Actinoalloteichus hymeniacidonis: one gene and its partner. The protein of the gene in region 2 interacts with the protein of the main gene of each other region in a pairwise test. Links are inferred from orthologs where the notes say so. Each region holds a gene or a part of one and is shown on either strand. Other genes may lie near its edges.

The links.
Region 1: the proteins of BKA25_RS02140 (region 2) and BKA25_RS09555 interact in binary tests that used the Bacillus subtilis proteins (3 or more experiments, as listed by UniProt). The link is inferred for Actinoalloteichus hymeniacidonis from one-to-one orthologs.

Annotation. Positions count from the first base shown.
Region 1 is NZ_JACHIS010000001.1:2,147,351-2,151,285, reverse strand. What follows is about bases 146-3,769. They hold BKA25_RS09555 (efflux RND transporter permease subunit), read left to right. Parts: upstream 146-461; coding sequence 462-3,569; downstream 3,570-3,769. Other genes in these bases: BKA25_RS09560 (MarR family transcriptional regulator), read right to left, coding at 146-339. Also shown: more of BKA25_RS09560, read right to left, coding at 1-145; BKA25_RS09550 (DUF4097 family beta strand repeat-containing protein), read left to right, coding at 3,801-3,935. UniProt on the Bacillus subtilis protein: Required for self-resistance to surfactin, an antimicrobial lipopeptide surfactant produced by B.subtilis. Also required for swarming motility.
Region 2 is NZ_JACHIS010000001.1:459,780-463,079, forward strand. Bases 91-3,079 are described here. They hold BKA25_RS02140 (ABC transporter permease), read right to left. Parts: upstream 2,201-3,079; coding sequence 980-2,200; downstream 91-979. Other genes in these bases: BKA25_RS02135 (cryptochrome/photolyase family protein), read left to right, coding at 91-877; BKA25_RS02145 (ABC transporter ATP-binding protein), read right to left, coding at 2,197-3,039. Also shown: more of BKA25_RS02135, read left to right, coding at 1-90; BKA25_RS02150 (hypothetical protein), read right to left, coding at 3,114-3,300.

The DNA of each region.
Region 1 (3,935 bases), 1.7 Mb from region 2 along the record:
AACCGCAATGTCGTCCAACAGGGTGATGCCAGCCGGGGTGAGTGAGGACAGCCGGATCCGACGGTCTCGCAAGTCGGGCACCCGGTTGACCAAGCCCCGGTCGAGGAGCCGATCGATCAAACCGGTGACGGTGGCGAGGCTCACTCCGAGCTGATCGGCGAGGGCATGACCGGAGAGCCCGCCGTCGACGGCGAGGCAGAGCAACACCCGAAACTGCTGCATGGTCAGGCCGCTGTCCAGCAACGGATGCGATCTGATGCGCACCGCGCCGCGCATCAGCGCCTCTTCGTGCCGCTGGATGGTCTCGCTCAATCGGTGCCGCTCTTCGTCGATCCGCACCGGAGGATCCTCCCTTACCGACCCCGTTCTCAACGATCTCTCAGCTTCTCGGCAATACTCTGTGTGAAGCTAACAATTCACCCATTCACCTCCTGATCATCACTCGACCAGAGGATCCACCCGTGACCTGGCTTGCTCGACTCAGCCTGGCTAACCGTGCACTGGTAGCACTCGTCTCGGTGCTCATCCTGGGCTTCGGTGCCTTCGCTACCACCTCACTCAGACAAGAGCTCATTCCCTCGATGGAGATCCCGGTGGCCGCCGTGGTCGCCCCCTATCCCGGCGCCGCAGCGCAGGTGGTGGAGGACCAGGTCACCGAGCCGTTGGAGACGGCGGCCACCGGGGTGCGCGGGGTGGAAGGCACCTCCGCCACCAGCAGCGGCGGGATGTCGGTGATCACGGTCGAACTCGAGTTCGGCACGAATCTGAGCACCGCCGAGCAGGACCTCCAGCAGGCGGTGAACCGGGTCTCGGCGGCCCTGCCGGAGGAGGTCTCGCCGACGGTCATGACCGGCAGCGTCGACGATCTGCCGGTACTGCAGCTCTCCGCCGCCTCGGAGGAGGACGAGGCGGAGACGGCCCGTCTGCTGCGGGACGAGGTGGTGCCGATGATCGAGGAGGTCGGGGGCGTCCGCGAGGTCAGCCTGACCGGCATCGCCGAGAACGCCGTCACCATCGATCTCGACCAGGCCGCGCTCGCAGGCGCGAACATCCAGCTGCCCGCCGTGCTCCAGGCGCTGCAGGCCGCCGGGGCGAGTGTGCCCGCCGGAACGATCGACGAGAACGACAACACACTGTCGGTGTCGGTGGGTGGCCCGGCCGATTCGGTCGAGGACCTCCGGGAGATCCGGATCTCCTCGGACAGTGGATCCGTCCGGCTCGCCGATGTCGCCGAGGTGACCAGCGAGCCCGAGGAGCCGACCGGCTACTCGCGCACCGACGGCGTGCCCAGCATCGGGATCGGCGTGACCAAGACCCCGGTAGGCAACACCGTGGAGATCTCTGAAGAGGTCCGGGAACTGTTGCCCGAGATCGAGCGGCTGCTCGGCGATGCGGGTCAGGTCACGATCGTCTTCGATCAGGCGCCGTTCATCGAGCAGTCGATCCACGATCTGACCGTCGAAGGCGCACTCGGTCTGGTCTTCGCCATCGTGATCATCCTGCTCTTCCTGCTCTCGATTCGGTCGACGCTGGTCACCGCCGTGTCGATTCCGCTGTCGGTGCTCATCGCGCTGATCAGCCTCTACGCCGCCGACTACTCGCTGAACATCCTGACCCTCGGTGCGCTTACCGCCGCCGTCGGGCGGGTGGTGGACGACTCGATCGTCGTCATCGAGAACATCAAGCGACATCTGGGCTACGGCGAGCGCAAACGCCAGGCGATCATCACCGCCGTGCGCGAGGTGGCGGGCGCCATCACCGCCTCCACCATCACCACCGTCGCGGTGTTCCTGCCGATCGCGCTGGTCGGCGGCCAGGTCGGCGAGCTGTTCCGCCCCTTCGCCGTCACCGTCGCCGTCGCGCTGGTCGCCTCGCTGCTCGTCTCGTTGACCATCGTCCCGGTCCTGGCGTACTGGTTCCTCAAGGACCGCAAGGAGAACGGCGAGGGCGCCCCGGACGAGGCCGCCATCCGCGAGAAGGAGGAGCGCGGGCCGCTGCAGCGCACCTATCTCCCGGTACTGCGTGGTTCGCTGGCGCACCCGGTGATCACCATCGTGATCGCCGTCGCCCTGCTCGGCGGCACCCTCGCGCTGGTCCCCCAGTTGCAGACCAACTTCCTCGGCGACAGCGGCCAGAACACCCTGTCGGTCAGCCAGGAACTGCCGCCCGGCTCCAGCTTGGAGACCGCGGATGAGGCCGCCCGCGAGGTCGAGGAGGTGCTCGCCGACGTCGACGCCGTGGAGAGCTACCAGTCCTCGATCGGGGCTCAGGGCGGGATCGCCGCCTCGTTCGGGATGGGCGGTTCGGGAGCGACGACGTTCTCGGTGACCACCGACGAGGACGCCGACCAGAGCGCCGTGCAGACCGAACTGCGTGATCGGCTCGCCGAGCTGACCGATGCCGGCGAGATCACCGTCTCGGCAGGCGGCATGGGCTTCGGCGGGACCAGCGGTCTCGAGGTGATCGTCAGCGGCGACGATCAAGAGGACTTGGCGGACACCGCTACCCAGGTCACCGATCTGCTCAACGACACGCCGGGAACCACCGATGTCAGCAACAACCTCTCCGTCGAGGAGCCCTCGGTGGCGGTCACGGTGGATCGGGAGGCGGCAGCCGCCATCGGTCTGGACGAGCAGACCGTGGGACAGCTGGTGTCCGGCGCGCTGCGCGGCACCCCGGCAGGCACCCTGACCATCGACGGCACCCGCCAGGACATCGTGGTCCGCAGCGGCGAGGCACCCGCCGACCTCGAAGCGCTTCGGACGTTCCCGCTGGGTGCGGGGCCGCAGGGCCCGATCACCCTCGCCGACATCGCGACCGTGGAGGAGGTCTCCGAGGCCACCACGATCACCAGGCAGGACGGCCAACGCAGCGCCACGGTCAGCGCAGGCTTGGACGCCGAGGACCTGGGCAGCGTCAACTCCGAGCTGCAGAGTCGGATCGACGCACTGGATGTCCCGCCCGGCATCGATATCACCATCGGCGGCGTCAGCGCGGATCAGGACGAGGCCTTCGCCGATCTGGGTGTGGCGCTGCTGCTGGCCATCGCGATCGTCTACGTGGTGATGGTGGCAACCTTCCGCAGCCTGCTGCAACCGCTGCTGCTGTTGGTCTCCATCCCCTTCGCGGCGACCGGTGCCCTGGGCCTGCTGGTGATCACCGGTACGCCGCTCGGTGTTCCCTCGCTGATCGGCATGTTGATGCTCATCGGCATCGTGGTCACCAACGCCATCGTGCTGATCGACCTGGTCAACCAGGTACGCAGGACCGGTAAGTCCATCAGGGAGTCGATCATCGAGGGCTCCCGGCAGCGACTGCGCCCGATCCTGATGACGGCGTTGGCGACGATCTGTGCGCTGGTACCGATGTCGCTGGGCATCACCGGTGGCGGCGTGTTCATCTCGCAGCCGTTGGCGATCGTGGTGATCGGCGGACTGTTCTCGTCGACGCTGCTCACCCTCGTGCTGGTGCCGGTGCTGTACTCGCTGACCGAGCGGGCTCGCGCCGCACTCAGCCGCAGGTCCGCCGAGGACGAGGAACCGGCCGAGGCCGGCACGACGACCGGCTGAGCCGCACCTGGGCGCCGGTCGAACGACGACGGGCGGGTGGTCCTCGCGGACCGCCCGCCCGTCGTCATTTCGCATTCGCCCGTCCCGCTGATCATCGAGCGCTAGGCTTTAACCCGTTCGAGGGGAATCGCCGAATCGGCCATGCGCAGCCGGCGCGGCGCCCCAGCGGAGGTCTCGGCGGACTCGCGGGGGCGGTCCGAGGTGATTCGGTCGAGGTATTCGGAGGAAATCGTGTCGCTGTCTCGCCGGTCCCGGCCGCAGCTCCTCGCCATCGGCGGATCGCTCGTGGCGCTCGTGGCCCTGGCCGGATGCGCGGACGTCGCCGAGGTGGCAGAGCCCGAGACCCGCAGCTTCGGGGCCGCTCCC
Region 2 (3,300 bases):
GCGGATCGATGCGACGAAGACCGTCGATCTCGCCGAACTCGATACCGAGCTGGACACCGAGGACGACGGCCCGCAGTTGCCCGAGGCGGGTGAACGCGCCGCCCTGGGCCGCTGGAAGGAGTTCCGGGCGGGTCCCCTGGCCGACTACGCCTCGGACCGCGACCGGCCCGCGCTCGACGGCACCAGCAGGCTCTCGGCCTACCTGCATTGGGGCTGCGTGCATCCGCGCACGCTGCTCGCGGATCTGCACAGGAAGCGGGGTGATGGCGCGGCGGCGTTCCGCCGCGAACTGGCCTGGCGGGAGTTCCTCGCCGATGTGCTGTGGCATCGACCCGAGTCCGCGCGGCGCAATCTCGACCGCAGGTTCGACGACATCGAGTACGACCTCGGTGCGGACGCCTGGAAACGCTTCGATCGTTGGCGCGCCGGGACCACCGGCTTTCCCTTCGTCGACGCCGGGATGCGACAGCTCGCCGCCGAGGCCTGGCTGCACAATCGAGCGCGGCTGGTGGTGGCCAGCTTCCTGATCAAGGATCTGCACCTGCCATGGTGGTGGGGCGCCCGGCACTTCATGCAGTCGCTGGTCGACGGCGACCTCGCCTCCAACCAGCACAATTGGCAGTGGGTCGCGGGTAGCGGCACCGACGCGGCCCCGTACTTCCGGGTGTTCAACCCGGTCACCCAGGGGCGACGCTTCGATCCCGACGGGCAGTACGTGCGTCGTCACGTCGCCGAGCTGCGGTCGGTATCCGGCCGCGCGGTGCACGAACCGTGGAAGCTGGATTCGATGCCCGCCGGTTATCCGGAGCCGATGGTCGACCACGGCGAGGAACGGCAGGAGGCGCTCCGCCGCTTCGGCCGGATCACCGGGCGTTGAGCGCCGAGGCCCCGTAGCGCCGCAGTACGCCGAGCGCCGCAGTACGCCGAGATGGCCGCGCCCCGAGTCGGGACGCGGCCATCGGATCGATCGACGCGGTGATCAGCCCTTGCCGAACGCGTCCTTGAGCTTCACCCGGCTACCGGTGCGCAGGATGGCGTTCGCGTAGATGCGCGAACCCAGCCACAGCAGGGCCGCCGCCGCCGCGAGGCTCAGCACGATGGCCGTGCCCAGCTGCCAGATCGGCACCCCGGAGGCCGCCGCCCGGACCGGCATCATGAACGGCGAGAAGAACGGCACCATGGACAGCCATTCGGCGGTCTCGTTCTCCGGGTCACCGACCAGCAGGGTGAAGGTCAGCACGAACGGGATCAGCACCAGCATCATCATCGGCGAGATCACCGACTGCACATCCTCCTGCCGGGAGACCAGCGCACCGGAGGCCGCAGCCAGGGTGGCCAGCAGGAAGAACCCGAGCAGGTACCAGAGCAGTCCGGAGAGCGCGGCGCTGAAGGCCGCCGTCGGCACGGTCAGCAGCCCGGCGGCGACGGCGCCGCCCACCCCGATCACCGCGATGGTGAGCAGTTGGACCAATCCGACCAGTCCGATGCCCAGGACCTTGCCGAGCATCAACTGGTAGGGCCGGATCGTGGAGAGCAGCAGCTCGACGACGCGGCTGGACTTCTCCTCGACGACACCGGTCGCCACGTAGGAGCCGTACATCATCATCGACATGTACAGCAGGAAGCAGGTGGCGATGCCGATGAACAGCTGCTCGGCCTCGAGCGGGTCGGACTCCTCGAGATTGTCGATCTGCAGGGTCGCGGCGGCCGCGACGTCCTGCTGAACCTGTGCCGGGTCCAGTCCGCCTTCGGTGAGCGCGGTGTTGAGCGCCGCCTGCTGGGCGATCCCGGACAACAGGACCTCGACGGTGCCATCGAGGCTGGTCTGCACCGTGACCTCAGGCGCGGCGGGCGTCCCGCCGACCAGCACATCGAGTTCGCCGTCGCGGATCTGCTGCTCGGCGGCCGCCGGGTCCGATGCCTCGCGGATGTCCAGTTCCTCGCCGAGCGCCTCGGCCGAGGCCGACAACTCCGCCGAGACGGTGGTCATGTCGCCGGTCAGGGCCACGGAGGTGTTGCCCTCCCGGCCGCCGATGAAGGTCATCATGCCGATGTAGAGGGCGATGGCGGCGAGGATGCCCAGCGTGCCCCAGACGAACGACTTCGACTTGAGCCTGGTGTCGATCTCCCGCTTGGCGACCAGCAGGATCGCCTTGGTGGGGCTCATCGCCCGCTTTCTTGGCGCGCCGGGGGTGCTCACTGCGCCACCTCCTGACTGACGACGTTGCGGAAGAGCTCGGTGAGGGCAGGTCGGTGCGGGGAGAACTCGTGCACCGGTCCGGTGGCCATCGCGGCGGCGAGCAGCTGCTGGTCGTCGGCTCCGGTGTCGAGTTCGAGGACGTAGACGCTGCCGTTGTGCTCGACCACCCGGGCGCCGGGCACGGCGTCGGACCAACCCGGTCGGGCGGCCGGGGCGTCGACCTGAATCCGCAGGTTGGCCTCGCCACGCAGTTCGTCGACGGTGCCGCAGGCGACCATCTCGCCTGCCCGGATGATTCCGACGCGGTCGCAGAACCGCTCGACCAGTTCGAGCTGGTGGCTGGAGAAGATCACCGGGGCTCCCGCCGCGGCCTTCTCCCGAAGCACCGAGCTCATCACGTCGACGGCCATCGGGTCGAGCCCGGAGAACGGCTCGTCCAGGATCAACACCTCGGGATCGTGCACCAGCGCCGCCGCGAGCTGCACGCGCTGCTGATTACCCAGGCTGAGCTTCTGGACCTCGTCCTTGCGCCTGCCTTCGAGGCCCAGCCGCTCGGTCCACTCGTTGGCCGCCTTCTTGGCCGCCGAGGCGGGCATGCCGCGCAGCTCGCCGAGGTAGACCAGCTGTTCCAAGACCTTCATCTTGGGATAGAGCCCACGTTCGGAGGGCATGTATCCGATGCTGCGACGGGTGTCGAAGTCCACCGGCTTGCCCTGCCAGCGCACCTCACCGGAATCGGTTGCCAGCACCCCCATCGCGATGCGCATGGTCGTGGTCTTGCCCGCGCCGTTGCTGCCCACGAAGCCGAAGAGCTCGCCTGCTCGTACGTCGAAGGTCATGTTGTTCAGCGCGACGATGTCGCCGTAGCGCTTGTTCAGCCGGTCGATCTCTAATGTCGACCCGGTTGCTGCGGTCACTGTTGTCCTCCCCCATTCCTTTCGTTTTCTGGCTCATCGCCGCTGTCGGGCTCGGCGGCGGGTTGTCCCTCGGTCGAGGGGATGTCTGTGGTGGGTTCCGCTGCGATGTCCGCTGCGGGTGACCGGTCGGGCGTGGTGGTCGCTTGAGCGTGGCCGCTCGCCACCGAGCTCGCATGATCGGTT